DNA from 2 places in the Mesorhizobium sp. B2-5-3 genome. Region 1 is predicted to be linked to the other one. Evidence: riboswitches for the same ligand, from Rfam matches in the RefSeq annotation. Region 1 holds a riboswitch; the other holds the start of a gene.
The links. Region 1 has a riboswitch for cobalamin ahead of FJ867_RS11370 (DUF1636 family protein). Riboswitches for the same ligand answer to the same signal wherever they lie in the genome.

Region 2: linked by a shared signal. The riboswitch ahead of bluB (5,6-dimethylbenzimidazole synthase) and the one ahead of FJ867_RS11370 (DUF1636 family protein) in region 1 are both predicted to bind cobalamin.

Annotation. Positions count from the first base shown of each region.
Region 1 is NZ_VFUS01000004.1:215,734-222,988, reverse strand. It holds gene FJ867_RS11395 (NADH-quinone oxidoreductase subunit D) at 1-902, opposite strand, end outside; gene FJ867_RS11390 (NADH-quinone oxidoreductase subunit C) at 902-1,504, opposite strand; gene FJ867_RS11385 (NADH-quinone oxidoreductase subunit B) at 1,509-2,090, opposite strand; gene FJ867_RS11380 (NADH-quinone oxidoreductase subunit A) at 2,081-2,446, opposite strand; gene FJ867_RS11375 (winged helix-turn-helix domain-containing protein) at 2,780-3,979, shown strand; cobalamin riboswitch at 4,009-4,213, shown strand; gene FJ867_RS11370 (DUF1636 family protein) at 4,251-4,697, shown strand; gene cobW (cobalamin biosynthesis protein CobW) at 4,700-5,752, shown strand; gene FJ867_RS11360 (cobaltochelatase subunit CobN) at 5,769-7,255, shown strand, end outside.
Region 2 is NZ_VFUS01000008.1:34,393-41,647, forward strand. It holds gene FJ867_RS19530 (hypothetical protein) at 1-147, opposite strand, end outside; gene dxs (1-deoxy-D-xylulose-5-phosphate synthase) at 296-2,233, opposite strand; gene FJ867_RS19540 (pirin family protein) at 2,311-3,231, opposite strand; gene FJ867_RS19545 (DUF2277 domain-containing protein) at 3,272-3,538, opposite strand; gene FJ867_RS19550 (exodeoxyribonuclease VII small subunit) at 3,637-3,888, opposite strand; gene FJ867_RS19555 (histone deacetylase family protein) at 3,892-4,818, opposite strand; cobalamin riboswitch at 4,940-5,120, shown strand; gene bluB (5,6-dimethylbenzimidazole synthase) at 5,169-5,921, shown strand; gene FJ867_RS19565 (TetR/AcrR family transcriptional regulator) at 5,967-6,572, opposite strand; gene FJ867_RS19570 (MFS transporter) at 6,693-7,255, shown strand, end outside.

The sequences.
Region 1 (7,255 bases):
CGCTTTGGCGGCACGACCTTGCCGTCGAGGTTCGACACCGGCCCGGCGCTTTCCTTGCCGAGCAGGAGATCGATGCACTGGCGCATGATCTTCGCCGACTGGCGCATCTCTTCCATGCGCACGAGGTAGCGGTCGAAACAGTCGCCGTTCTTGCCGATCGGAATATCGAAATCGAGCTCCGAATAGCATTCATAGGGCTGCGATCTGCGCAGGTCCCAGGCAGCGCCCGAGCCACGCACCATGACGCCGGAAAAACCCCAGGCCCAGGCGTCGGCCAGCGAAACCGTGCCGATATCGACATTGCGCTGCTTGAAGATGCGATTGCCGGTCAGCAACTGATCGAGGTCGTCGATCGACTTCAGGAACGGATCGATCCACTTGCCGATGTCCTCGAGCAGCTTCTGCGGCAGGTCCTGGTGAACGCCGCCCGGACGGAAATAGGCGGCATGCATGCGCGAACCCGAGGCGCGCTCATAGAACACCATCAGCTTTTCGCGCTCGACGAAGCCCCACAGAGGCGGCGTCAGCGCGCCGACGTCCAGCGCCTGCGTCGTCACATTGAGGATGTGCGACATGATGCGGCCGATCTCGCAGTAAAGCACGCGGATCAGCTGACCGCGCTTCGGCACCTCGATGCCGAGCAGGCGCTCGGCGGCCAGTGCGAAGGCATGCTCCTGGTTCATCGGCGCGCAATAGTCGAGCCGGTCGAGATAAGGCACTGCCTGCAGGTAGGTTTTGTGCTCGATCAGCTTTTCGGTGCCGCGATGCAAGAGCCCGATATGCGGATCGACACGATCGACCACTTCGCCGTCCAACTCCAGAACCAATCTCAAAACACCATGCGCGGCAGGGTGTTGCGGTCCGAAGTTGATGTTAAAATTGCGGACGGAAGTTTCGGCCATTACTGCTTTGCCTTCTCATCCCCTGGCAGCACGTAATCGGTGCCTTCCCATGGGGACAGAAAATCGAAATTGCGGAATTCCTGCTTCAGTTCCACCGGCTCGTAGATGACGCGCTTGGCTTCGTCGTCGTAACGCACCTCGACGAAGCCGGTCAGCGGGAAATCCTTGCGCAGCGGGTGACCGTCGAAACCGTAATCGGTGAGGATGCGCCGCAGATCGGGGTGACCCGAAAACAGCACGCCATAGAGATCGTAGGTCTCGCGCTCGAACCAGTCGGCGCCGGGATAGACGCCGGTGATCGACGGCACCATCGTCTCCTCGTCTGCCTGCACCTTGATGCGGATACGCACGTTCTGCTTCGGCGACAACAGGTGATAGACGACGTCGAAGCGCTTGGCCCGTGACGGATAATCGGCGCCGCAGACATCGATGACCGAGATGAATTGGCAGCGCGGATCGTCGCGCAGGAAAGTCACCACTTCGATCAGATCGCGCGGTTCGACATGGATGGTGAGTTCGCCATAGGCGAACACTGCTTCATTGACGCGGCCAATCAATTTTTCGCCGAGATAGGTCGACAGTTCGCTCAGGGATGCGGCCATGGATTTACCGTTCGATCGTGCCGGTGCGGCGGATCTTCTTCTGGAGCAGAAGAATGCCATAGAGCAGCGCTTCGGCGCTCGGCGGACAGCCGGGCACATAGATGTCGACCGGCACGATGCGGTCGCAGCCGCGCACCACCGAATAGGAATAGTGGTAATAGCCGCCGCCATTGGCGCAGGAGCCCATCGAGATGACGTAGCGCGGCTCCGGCATCTGGTCGTAGACCTTGCGCAGCGCCGGGGCCATCTTGTTGGTCAGCGTGCCGGCAACGATCATGATGTCGGACTGGCGCGGAGACGCGCGAGGAGCAACACCGAACCGCTCCGAATCGTAGCGCGGCATCGAGGTGTGGATCATCTCGACGGCGCAGCAGGCGAGGCCGAAGGTCATGAACATCAGCGAGCCGCTGCGCGCCCAGGTGATCAGCGCCTCGGTCGAGGTGACGAGAAAGCCCTTGTCGGCGAGTTCGTTGTTGATTTCGAGGAAGAACGGATCATCGGACCCAACCGGCCTGCCGGTATTGGGATCGATCAGACCCTTGGGCTTCGGCGCGACGAGCGTGCCGGAACTGTCGCTCAATCCCATTCGAGCGCTCCTTTTTTCCATTCATAGGCAAAGCCGATGGTCAGCACCGCCAAAAACACCATCATCGACCAGAAACCGAGCATGCCGATTTTCGAGAACGACACCGCCCACGGAAACAGGAAGGCCACTTCCAGGTCGAAGATGATGAACAGGATCGACACCAGGTAGAAGCGGATGTCGAACTTCATACGGGCGTCATCGAACGAGTTGAACCCGCATTCGTAGGCGGAAAGCTTTTCCGGGTCGGGATTGCGGTAGGCCACCAGGAACGGCGCCACGATAAGCGCGACGCCGACAGCCGCCGCCACTGCGATAAACAGGACGATGGGCAGGTACGAACTGAGAAGTGCGTTCATGCTGCGGCTTTCCGTTGGCGCCAATCCATTTTGATTACAGCACCAGACCCCATTGCGGAAGCGTGACAGTTTAACCGCTGAACCGTTTTAAGGGGCCTTTGCTGCAACGCGGCGAGGGTTAGCGCAGCGCTTCCGGCGAAGCAAGTCAAACCTTGTTCAAAACACTGGCCTGGACGGCATAAGGGAAGAAACTGGTCCGATCCGCTCCTGTCTGATTTCCTTCGCTTTTTACTCCACTTTTCTCTCCTGGCAGAGTTGCCGCCAAAACCCTGCTAGCATGGCCGGAATCAACTGTCCGAACGACGCTCAACAAGCCATCAGAGTCGCATCCGAATGAAGGAAAAGATCTCGCTTGCCACGGCCCGGCGTATCGCGCTCGCCGCCCAAGGGTTCACTGATCCCCGCCCCGCCGGCACGCCCGACCGACGCCACTTCGCCCGCGTGCTCTCGCGTACCGGCCTGCTGCAGATCGATTCCGTCAGCGCGGTGGTGCGCGCTCACTACATGCCGCTCTATTCGCGCCTTGGTCCCTACCCGTTCGCCTTGCTCGACAACGCCGCCGTCACGCGCAAGCGCACAGTTTTCGAATACTGGGCGCACGAGGCTTCCTTCCTGCCGGTCGAGACCTATCCTCTGATGCGTTGGCGCATGCAGCGCGCCGAGCGTGGCGATGAAATGTATTTGGGTCTCGCCAAATGGGGCCGCGAGCACGCCGCCTATATAGAAGAGATCTACCGCGAGGTCGCGGAGCGCGGCCCGATCGCCGCCTCCGCGCTCGAAGGCCAGAAAGGATCCGGCGGCTGGTGGGGCTGGAGCCACGCCAAGCATGCCTTCGAATGGCTGTTCTGGGCAGGACGCATCACCACCGCGCACCGCCGTGGCTTCGAACGCTTCTACGATCTGCCCGAGCGCGTGCTGCCGCAGGCGATCCTCGATCTGCCGGTGCCGTCAGCCGAGGACGCGCATCGGGAATTGCTGCGGATATCCGCCCGCGCTCATGGCGTCGCGACAGCAAGCGACCTGCGCGACTATTTCCGCCTGTCGCCGGCCGACATGAAGGGCCGGCTGGAGGAGCTGGTTGAAACAGGCGAGCTGGTGCCGGTGCGTGTCGAGGGCTGGAACAAACCGGCTTACCTCCATAAGGAGGCTCGTATTCCACGAAAAATCGAGGCCCGCGCCTTGCTGGCGCCGTTCGATCCGGTCGTTTTCGAGCGCTCGCGCACGGAGCGGCTGTTCGATTTCCACTACCGCATAGAAATCTACACCCCTGCCGAAAAACGGCAATACGGCTATTACGTCCTGCCGTTCCTGCTCGGCGACAGGATCGTGGCGCGCGTCGACCTCAAGGCCGACCGGCCGGCCAGCGTGCTACGCGTCCACGCGGCCTATGCCGAGCCCGGCGCGCCGCCTGAAACCGCCGCGCAACTCTTCCAGGAATTGACGCAGATGCAGGGCTGGCTCGGCCTCGAACGGATCGAGGTTACGCCCGCCGGCGACCTTGGGCAGCCGCTCGCCGACATTGCCGTGTCGTAGACGCGCGTTGACACCGCCGCCTGCAAGAGCCTAAATCCATTCCAGACGGTCTCCTCTCGGCAAAGGGAGGAGCCAAGAGGGAATGCGGTGCGAAATCTCGATTTCAAATCCGCGGCTGTCCCCGCAACTGTAAGCGACGAGCCAAGGCCGAAAACCACTGGGACGGTCCCGGGAAGGCGGCACGAAGGCGATGACCCGCGAGCCAGGAGACCTGCCGTCTGAGACATAAGAATCCGATCGCCCGGCGGGTTTTCCGGGCAAGGAGCCCGATTTGGAACGCGACAGCAGTTTCCCGGCTGAAACAGCGGACATTTTGTCTGGCGATAGCGACTTGTCTGGCGATAGCGACGCCTTGGCCGGCGTCACTGTTATCATCTGCGCTTCCTGCCGCGACGAGACCGGTTCCGATGCCCATCCCCGCGCCGGCGAAGTTTTGGCTCAAGATACGCGCCAAGCCGCAACGGCCGACAATGTCCGTGTCCGCACCGTCGAATGCCTCGGCAACTGCAAGCGCCGTCTCAGTGCGGCGATTCTTCGCGACGGCTGCTGGAGTTATGTCTTCGGCGACCTGAACATCGCCAGCGGCGCCGATCTCGTCACCGGCGCGAAACTCTTCGCCGCTTCGACCAACGGCCTCATTCCGTGGCGTGGTCGCCCGGATTCCCTCAAGCGCGGCCTCGTCGCCCGCATTCCTCCCCTCGACATGCTGAAGGACTGATCATGACCGCCGCAGTTTCCGCCGCCACTCTCTCCCGCGTCCCCTGTACCGTGGTCACCGGCTTCCTGGGTGCCGGCAAGACCACGCTGGTCCGCCATCTCCTGGAGAACGCGGGCGGCAAGCGGATCGCCATCATCGTCAACGAATTCGGCGACATCGGAATCGACGGCGAGATCCTCAAGGGCTGCGGCATCGACACCTGCCCGGAGGAAAACATCGTCGAACTGGCCAATGGCTGCATCTGCTGCACCGTCGCCGACGATTTCGTCCCGGCGCTCGACCAGATCCTGTCGCTGACGCCGAAGGTCGACCACATCCTGATCGAGACCTCAGGCTTGGCTCTGCCCAAGCCGCTGGTCCAGGCCTTCCAGTGGCCGACAGTGAAGAGCCGGGTGACAGTCGACGGCGTAATCGCCGTGGTCGACGGTCCGGCATTGGCCGAGGGGCGCGTCGCCAACGACATGGACGCCCTGCAGGCGCAACGCGCGCAGGACCAGACACTGGACCACGACGACCCCGTCGAGGAGGTGTTCGAGGACCAGATCGCCTGCGCCGACCTCATCATCCTGTCGAAGAGCGACCTGATGGATGCCGCAGGTTCGGCTCGCGCCAACGCCATCATTGGCGAACACTCCGCCCGCGCCGTGAAGGTCGTGCCGACGGCTCATGGCAAGGTCGACCCGTCCGTGCTGCTCGGGCTAGGCCTCGCCGTCGAGGACGACATCGAGAACCGCAAGTCCCATCATGACGGCGCCTTCGACCACGAGCACGACGACTTCGATACGTTCATCGTCGACATCCCCTCGATCGCCAACCCGGACGACCTGGCAAAGCGCGTCGCGACCGCCGCCGAACAGGAGAACGTGCTGCGGGTGAAAGGCTTCGTCGAGGTCGGCGGCAAGCCGATGCGGCTGTTGCTGCAGGCGGTCGGTCCGCGCGTCAATCATTATTATGACCGCGCCTGGACGGCTGACGACGACCGCCGCTCGCGCCTGGTCGTCATCGGCCTCAAGGGGCTGAACCGCCCGGCGATCGAGCATATCCTCGCCGGCTGAGGCAACACCGACCGCGATGCACATCCTCACCACCACATCCGCCTCGCTCGACGATCTCGCCGAGCCGGTCGATCTGCGGCAGACGCCGGCGGAAATGGTGGCGCTGTCCTTCACGGACAGCGACCTGGCCGGACTGGCAGCGGCCTGGAAAGGCGACGCCGATCGGCTGCCCACGATGCGGCTGGCCGCGCTGCGCGACCTGCGCCACCCCATGTCCGTCGACCTCTGGATCGACAGCGTCGCCCGTCACGCCAAAGTCATTCTGGTGCGTATTCTCGGCGGTTACGAGTGGTGGCGCTACGGCTGCGACCAGTTGGCCGTGGTTGCCCGTGAGCGCGGCATAAAGCTGGCACTACTTCCCGGTGAAAGCCACGACGAGGATATCAGGCTGATCGAAGCCTCGACGCTGCCGCGCGAGGAACTGGACGGGCTGCTCAATTATTTCCGCCAGGGCGGCCCGGCCAATATGAGCGCGCTGGTGCGCAGGCTGGCGCGGTTGGCGGGGTCTGATGGCGAGATTGCCGAGCCGGTAAGCGTGCCGAAAGCCGGGTTTTATGAGCCGGGGCGCGGAGTCGTGGAGAAGCCGGACTTATCGAATGTTGACGATCCTTCACACCCCCCTCTGTCCGGCAGGACATCTCCTCCGCAAGGGGGGAGATCGGCTGTCATCAAGGCCGGCTCCTCTTCTGTCCCCTTGGACAGGGATTTATCTCGACCATCCGCGATAGGCGAAATCGTCGATGAAAGAGCAATCTCCCCCCTTGCGGGGGAGATGTCCGGTAGGACAGAGGGGGGTGTGACGGAACTCGACGCCGGCAACGTCAACCCACCCGTGATTCCCATCCTCTTCTACCGCTCGATGCTGCTCGCCGCCGATGTCGCGCCCATCGACGCGCTTTTCGAGGCGCTACGGCAGCGCGGCATGCTGCCGGTGCCGATCTTTGTCTCCAGCCTGAAAGACCCGGAATCTCTGGCTTTTGTTGAAACCGCGATTGCCCAGCCCAAGCCCGCCGCCATCATCACCGCGACCGCTTTCGCGTCCGGCGCCGAACCCGGCGTCGAAACCCTGTTCGACCGCGCCGGCGTTCCCGTCTTCCAGGTCATCGTCGCCACCACCCGCCGCGACGTATGGGAGAAGAACCAGCGCGGGCTGGCCCCCGCCGACCTCGCCATGCATGTCGTTCTGCCCGAACTGGACGGCCGCATCCTCGCCGGCGCCGTTTCGTTCAAGGGCGAAAGCGAGACCGACCCGGCGCTCGGCCACCGCGCCTTTGCCAACCGGCCGGAGCCCGATCGCGTCGAACAGGTGGCGGACCGGGTCGCGGCCTTCATCAGGCTTCGGGAAACGCCGCGCGCCGAGCGCAAGGTCGCCATTCTGATCCCCGATTACCCGAGCGCTCCCGGCCGCACCGGCTATGCGGTCGGGTTGGATGTGCCATCCAGCGTGCTGGCGATGCTGCACGACCTCCAGGAACAGGGCTATGTAGTTGAGGGAATTCCCCA
Region 2 (7,255 bases), on a different contig from region 1:
GTAGGAGAAGCCGCCCCTGATATGCCCCATCCTGCTGGCGACTATATCCACGGCCGCCTTTTCGAGATTGCGGTCGTAGCGCGTTCCGGCGATGGCCGGCGCTGCGATGGCGGTCAGGATCGCCATGCCGCACAGAAGCGTCTTCACTGTTGTTGTCTCCCTGCCTGGCCAGAACCTAGCAGCGTGCCGTTGAAAAACGGGCAAGAGACACGGTAAGCAAAACGCCAAACCGCAATGTCAACAATGCGTTACGACATCGAGCCGGCAAACCGATTCAAGCGCTTGATGTGTCGAGTCAGGCGCGCTGGGCGCGGAGCGCCTGCCCGAGGGCGGTGAAAACCGTATGGACGATGCCGGCGGCATCGAGACCGGCATCGGCATACATCTTTTCCGGCTTGGCGTGGTCCGCAAACACGTCCGGTAGCACAAGCGGGCGCACTTTCAGGCCGCTTTCCAGCAGGCCCTCATGGGCGAGGAACTGCAAAACGTGACTGGCGAAGCCGCCGATGGCGCCCTCCTCCACCGTGACCAGAACCTCGTGCGAGCGGGCCAGCCGTCGGATCAGGTCCTCGTCGAGCGGCTTCGCGAAGCGCGCATCGGCGACGGTGGTCGAAAGCCCGGCCGCGCCCAGCTCCTCGGCCGCGATCAGGCAATCCTGCAAGCGCGTGCCGAAGGAGAGGAGTGCCACCTTGCCGCCTTCCCTGATGATGCGGCCCTTGCCGATTTCGAGCACCGAGCCGCGATCGGGCATGTCGACGCCGACGCCATTGCCGCGCGGATAGCGGAAGGCGATCGGGCCGTCATCGTAGGTTGCCGCGGTGCGCACCATGTGGCGCAGTTCCGCCTCGTCGGCCGCCGCCATGACGACGAAGCCCGGCAGGGAGGCCAGGAAGGTGGTGTCGAAGGCGCCGCAATGGGTAGCGCCGTCGGCTCCGACGAAGCCGGCGCGATCGATGGGGAAGCGCACCGGCAATTTCTGGATCGCCACGTCGTGCACGACCTGATCGTAGGCACGTTGCAAGAAGGTCGAATAGATCGCCGCGAACGGCTTGTAGCCTTCGGTCGCGAGGCCGGCCGCGAACGTCACCGCATGCTGTTCGGCGATGCCGACGTCGAAGGTCCTGGCCGGAAACACTTCGCCGAACAGGTCAAGCCCGGTGCCGCCCGGCATGGCGGCGGTGACGGCGACGATGCGCTCGTCCTCCTGGGCCTCCCGGATCAGGCTTTCGGCGAACACCTTGGTATAGGCCGGCGCGTTGGCCGGGGCCTTGGCCTGAGCGCCGGTGATGACGTCGAACTTGTTGACGCCGTGATATTTGTCGGCCGCGGCCTCGGCCGGCGCGTAGCCCTTGCCCTTCTGGGTGACGACATGGATCAGCACGGGGCCCTTGCCATTGTCACGAACATTTTTCAGCACCGGGATCAGATGGTCCAGATTGTGGCCGTCGATCGGACCGATATGGTAGAAGCCGAGCTCCTCGAACAGCGTGCCGCCGGTGACGTAGCCGCGCGCATGCTCGACCGCCCTGGTGATGGCACGGTCGGCACGCTTGCCAAGATACGAGGTCAGTTTCTTGCCGAAGTCGCGCAGGCCGACATAGGCCTTGCCAGAGGCCAGGCGCGCCAGATAGGCGCTCATGGCGCCGGTCGGCGGGTCGATCGACATGTCGTTGTCGTTGAGGATGACGATCAAGCGGGCATCGAGCGCGCCGGCGTTGTTCATCGCCTCGTAGGCCATGCCGGCCGACATGGCGCCGTCGCCGATGACAGCGATGACATTGTTGCGGCCGCCGGCAAGATCGCGGGCCGCCGCCATGCCGAGGCCGGCCGATATCGACGTCGAGGAGTGGGCGGCGCCAAACGGATCGTATTCGCTCTCGGTGCGGCGGGTGAAGCCGGAGAGGCCGCCCTCCTGCCGCAGGGTGCGGATGCGATCGCGGCGCCCGGTCAGGATCTTGTGCGGATAGGCCTGGTGGCCGACATCCCAGATCAACCGGTCATCGGGGGTATTGAAGACATAGTGCAGCGCCACGGTCAGTTCGACCACGCCAAGCCCGGCGCCGAGATGACCGCCGGTGCTCGACACCGCGTCGATCAGTTCGAGGCGAAGCTCTGATGCCAGTTGCGGCAATTCGCTTTCGGAAAGCGTGCGCAGCTCGGCCGGGATACGGACCTTGTCGAGAAGCGGCGTATGCGGCGTTGCGTTCACGGGTAGGCCCAAGCTTCTGTTCATGCGCGGGATAGGCCGCCGGCAGGCGAAAGTAAATGCCTGCCAAATGACGCGAAAGGCACGCCCCGTCGTCGACTTCCTCAGCCTTCCGGCAGTGGAATGAACTCTTCCTCATCGCCGGGAACGATGTCGAAGCGGCCGGTCTTCCATTCTTGCTTGGCCTGTTCGATGCGCTCCTTGGAGGACGAGACAAAATTCCACCAGATGTAGCGCTTCGAGCCCAGCGAGGCACCGCCGAAAAGCATGAAATGGGCACCAGCCTGTGAGGATACGACGATCTCGTCGCCGGGTCGGAACACCAGAAGCCGTTCCGCCGGAAACACGTCGCCGGAAATCGAGACCTCGCCTTCCAGCGTATAGATGGCGCGTTCTTCCGCGTCGGCAGGGATTTTCACGCTGGCGCCGGGCGCCAGCCTGAGGTCGGCGTAGAGCGTCTCGGAATCGGCCCGCACCGGGGAACGCAGCCCCTGGAAATCGCCTATGACGATGCGGCCACTGACGCCTTCCGCGTCGATGTCGGGAAGCCGCGCGACAGCGGTGTTTTCGAAAACCGGCGCCACTTCCTCCTTGCCGTCCGGCAGCGCCAACCATGTCTGCAGCCCCGAGATCGACATCGGCGCGCCGCGCAGTTCTTCCGGCGTGCGCTCCGAATGGACGATGCCGCGGCCGGCGGTCATCAGGTTCACGTCACCCGGCTCGATCACCATCTCGGTGCCGAGCGAATCGCGATGCCTGATCCTGCCGTCGAACAGGTAGGTGACCGTCGACAGGCCGATATGAGGATGCGGCCGGACATCGAGCGCCTGACCGGCACGAAGGATGGCCGGGCCCATGCGGTCGAAGAAGATGAAGGGACCGACCAGCCGCCTTTTGGCGGTCGGCAAGGCGCGGCGAACCTGAAAACCGCCAATGTCCTTGGCGTTCGGAATGACCATCAATTCGATTTGGTCGCTGGCAAAGGCATCGCCGGCTTCAGGGTCCTTCCCGGGAAAGAAGCTCATGAACTCTCCTTGTCAGCGGCCGATGGCTGCTTTGGCCAGATCAGGCAAAGCGGATCGCCGCCTTCGCCCGCAGCTTGGCCGCAACCTCCTCGCGATTGCGCGGATGCTGGTTGGTTTCAAGCGAATCGAGAAGCTCGCGCGCCGACGCCGCGATGGCCTCGACGGCATGGTCGAATGCGTGCTGGTTCTGCTTCGAAGGCCGCGTCGTTCCGCTCAGCTTGCGAACGAATTGAAGGGCTGCATCGCGCACCTCGTCGTTGGTCGCCGGCGGATCAAAATTGAACAGGGTCTTGATGTTTCTGCACATCGCTTCCGTATCTCCTCTTGTCCTGGAGCCGTTTCAATCGGGACGCGTTCTATCCTCAATCATGATCGTGTCAAAAACCAGAGAGACGGCTGCGTGCCTCAATCCGCGTCCAGCGGCTCCGTCCCGACCGGCTTGCCGTCGCGGGACAGCCTGATCTTCTCCACCTTGTCCTCGGCCGCCTTGAGCAGCCGGTCGCAATGCACCTTCAGCGCCTCGCCGCGCTCGTAGATCCTGATCGACTGGTCGAGCGGCACATCGCCACGCTCCAGATCATCGACGATCTTCTCCAGCGCGTCGAGAGCCTGTTCGAAGCTCATCGCCTTGACGTCTTCGTTGGTTTCACCAGCCATCATTCATCCTTTCATCAGTCGCCCGACATGGGCGGCGACCGAAAATGCCAATCCTTGCAGATCGTAGCCGCCCTCGAGCAGGCTGACGAGCCGGTTGCCGCTGTGGCGCGCCGCGCGCTGCATGAGTTGGCCGGTCGCCCAGTCGAAATCATCCTCGGTCAGGTTGATCTCGGCCAGCGGGTCGCGATGATGCGCATCGAAGCCGGCCGAAATAATGATCAGGTCGGGTGCAAAATTGTCGAGCGAGGGCAGCACGCGCGACAGGAAGGCATCGCGGAACGCCTCGCTGCCGGTCTGCGGCGCAAGCGGCGCGTTGACGATGTTGCCGGCGCCGGTTTCGTTCTTTGCTCCGGTGCCGGGGTAGAGCGGCATCTGGTGCGTCGAGCAATAAAGCACGGACGGATCGTCCCAGAAAACATCCTGCGTGCCGTTGCCGTGATGCACGTCCCAGTCGACGATGGCGACGCGTTCGATATCGTGTTTGCGCTGTGCATAACGTGCGGCGATGGCCGCCGTGTTGAACAGGCAGAAGCCCATCGCCGTCGCTTTCTCCGCATGATGGCCGGGCGGCCGGGCGGCGACGAAAACGTTGTCTGCCCTGCCGGCAAAGACGTCGTCGACGGCGGCGTTGGCGGCTCCGATCGCGGTGATCGCCGCTTGCCAGCTCTTCGGGCTGGCCGTTGTGTCAGCATCGATGCGGGCGATGCCCGTATCGGGAATGGCGGCGCGTACCCGCTCGACGAAATCCTCGGGATGCGCGTAGAGAATGGTGGCCTCATCGCCTTCCGGCGCCTCGAGGCGGTCGAGCGCGGCAAAAGCCTCGTCGTCGAGCACGCGCTCAATGGCGCGCAAGCGGTCCGGCCGCTCCGGATGGCCGGGTGGCGTGATGTGCTCGAGGAAGATCGGATGGGTGTAGAGACGAGTGGCCATGCTCCCTATCTAGTGCCCTGGCGCGGCGATGGCCATGCGTTGCGGCCTGATGGTTGGGGAAAATCGCGCTTGCGTCCGTTCGCGTCGCCGCGGGGATTGGCGGCGCAGGGGCTTCGTCGTAAAGTCCCGGCCACTGCCTGGTGCCCGCCGCGAGCGGGAGAATCGGGAACACGGTTTGATACCGTGGCGTGCCCAACGCTGTAAGGGGGACCGCGCCGGTAAATGCCACTGTCGATGACGGGAAGGCGCCGGATGCGGGTTGATCCCGAGCCAGAAGACCGGCCTGGCAGGCATCGTCATCCGCATGGTCAGGCGGACGGCAGTTGATTGCAATCGCAAGGGGACAAGCGATGCCGGACAATATGACCATCCCCGTGGGTGACGGATTCGACCAGATGGCGCGCGATGCGGTCTACCGCGCCATGTTCACGCGGCGCGATGTCCGCAGCCATTTTACATCAGAGGCCGTCGACGACGAGGTCTTGGCGCGGCTGCTGCTTGCCGCCCATCACGCGCCATCGGTCGGCTTCATGCAGCCATGGAATTTCATCGTCATTCGTGGCACCGAACGACGGGAACAGGTGCGCGACCTGTTCCTCGCGGCGCGCGAGCAGGAATTGCCGGCGATCGAGGAAGAGCGGCGGGCGCTCTACCGCAAGCTCAAGCTGGAAGGCATCTGCGAAAGCGCGCTCAATATCTGTATCACCTGCGACCGCCGACGCTCACAGGGTTCGCCGCTGGGACGCTGGCACAATCCCGAGATGGATCTCTACAGCACGGTCTGCGCGGTGCAGAATTTCTGGCTGGCGGCGCGCGCCGAAGGCGTCGGCGTTGGCTGGGTCAGCATTATCGAGGCGCAGGCGTTGAAAGGCCTTCTGTCGATTCCCGAGCACGTGACGCCGGTGGCCTATCTCTGTGTCGGCCGTGTCTCGGAGTTCGCGCCGAAACCGGACCTCGAAACACATGGCTGGGGGCGGCGGCTGCCGCTGCCCGAGCTGATCATGAGCGAGACGTTTTGCGGACAGGGCGAAGTTCCGCTCAAATCAACGATCGCACGCCTCAAGGCGGCAACATGCGAAACGTCTGACAAACCCTTGATTTGATTGCCGATACGGCATGCGCAGCGCGCTGCCGGCGGCCTGCCGTCGTCAGGCGGCTCCGGCATCCTTCCTCAACAATCCTTCGAGCAGTTGCTTGAATGCCGCCACCACGGTCTTCGACGTCGCTTCCGGGTCGTTCGAATTGGCGATCCGCTGCGCCGCCTGGCTGCTCGCCCCGTTGATCAGCCGTGCCGCGGTCTCGGGGTCTACGCCCGGGACAACCACCCCGCCGCCCTGCAGCGTCGTCAGGTGATCGGTCATCGACGCGACGCAGGCATTGGCGTTCGGCCATTGCGCGGGATCCCCCAGCACGGCCGGACCGTCCCGAAACATGATGCGCTGGATTTCCGGCTCCAGCGCCATTTCGATGTAGCTCGTGCATTCGTCGACGAAGCTTTGCCAGCGGGTCGGTGCTTTCGCTGCAACCTCATTCACCCGTGCCGCCATCTCGGCGTCTATCTCGGCGATAACCGCCTGCAAAAGCCCCTTCTTGTCCCCGAAATGATGATAGAGCGCACCGCGCGTCAGCCCTGCCGATGCGGTGAAATCATCCATCGATGCCTCGGCATAACCGATCGTTCCGAACGCATGCCGGGCCGCGGCAATCAATTTGGCGCGCGTTTCGGCGATCATTTCCCTGCGGGGCTTGTGCATCTCTTCTGGCCTTATCTACATACGTCACGTATGCCAATTGACATACGCGACGTATGATCTATTTAGTATTCATACGCATCGTATGTAATTTCCGAATCGCCTTTTGTCGAGGAACGGACCATGCAGAACCCCTATTCCGAGATTTTTCGAGCCCCTGGCGCCAAGGGCTTTGCCGCTGCAGGCTTCATGGCGCGCCTGCCGATCGCCATGGCGCCGATCGGCATCGTGGCGATGCTGTCGCAGACGCGTGGCGAATACTGGCTGGCGGGTGCCGTCTCGGCGACATTCGCGCTGGCCAACGCTTTCCTGGCGCCGCAGATCTCCAGGCTGGTCGACCGCCTCGGCCAGACATGGATCGTCGTGCCCACCACCATCATCTCCGTGCTGGCATTCCTGCTGCTGATTGCGTCGGCCAACCAGGATTGGCCGGTATGGACAATGTTCGTGTCGGCGCTGCTGGCAGCGGCCATGCCCAGCATGCCGGCAATGGTGCGCGCGCGCTGGACCGAGCTTTTTCGCGGCCGGCCGGAGATGAACACCGCCTTCGCCTTCGAATCGGCGGCCGACGAACTGGTCTATATCGCCGGCGCGTCGCTGTCGGTGGGCCTCAGTGCGGCGCTGTTTCCGGAAGCAGGCATGCTGGCGAGCACGTTGTTTCTCGCTTTGGGCTCGATAGCATTCAT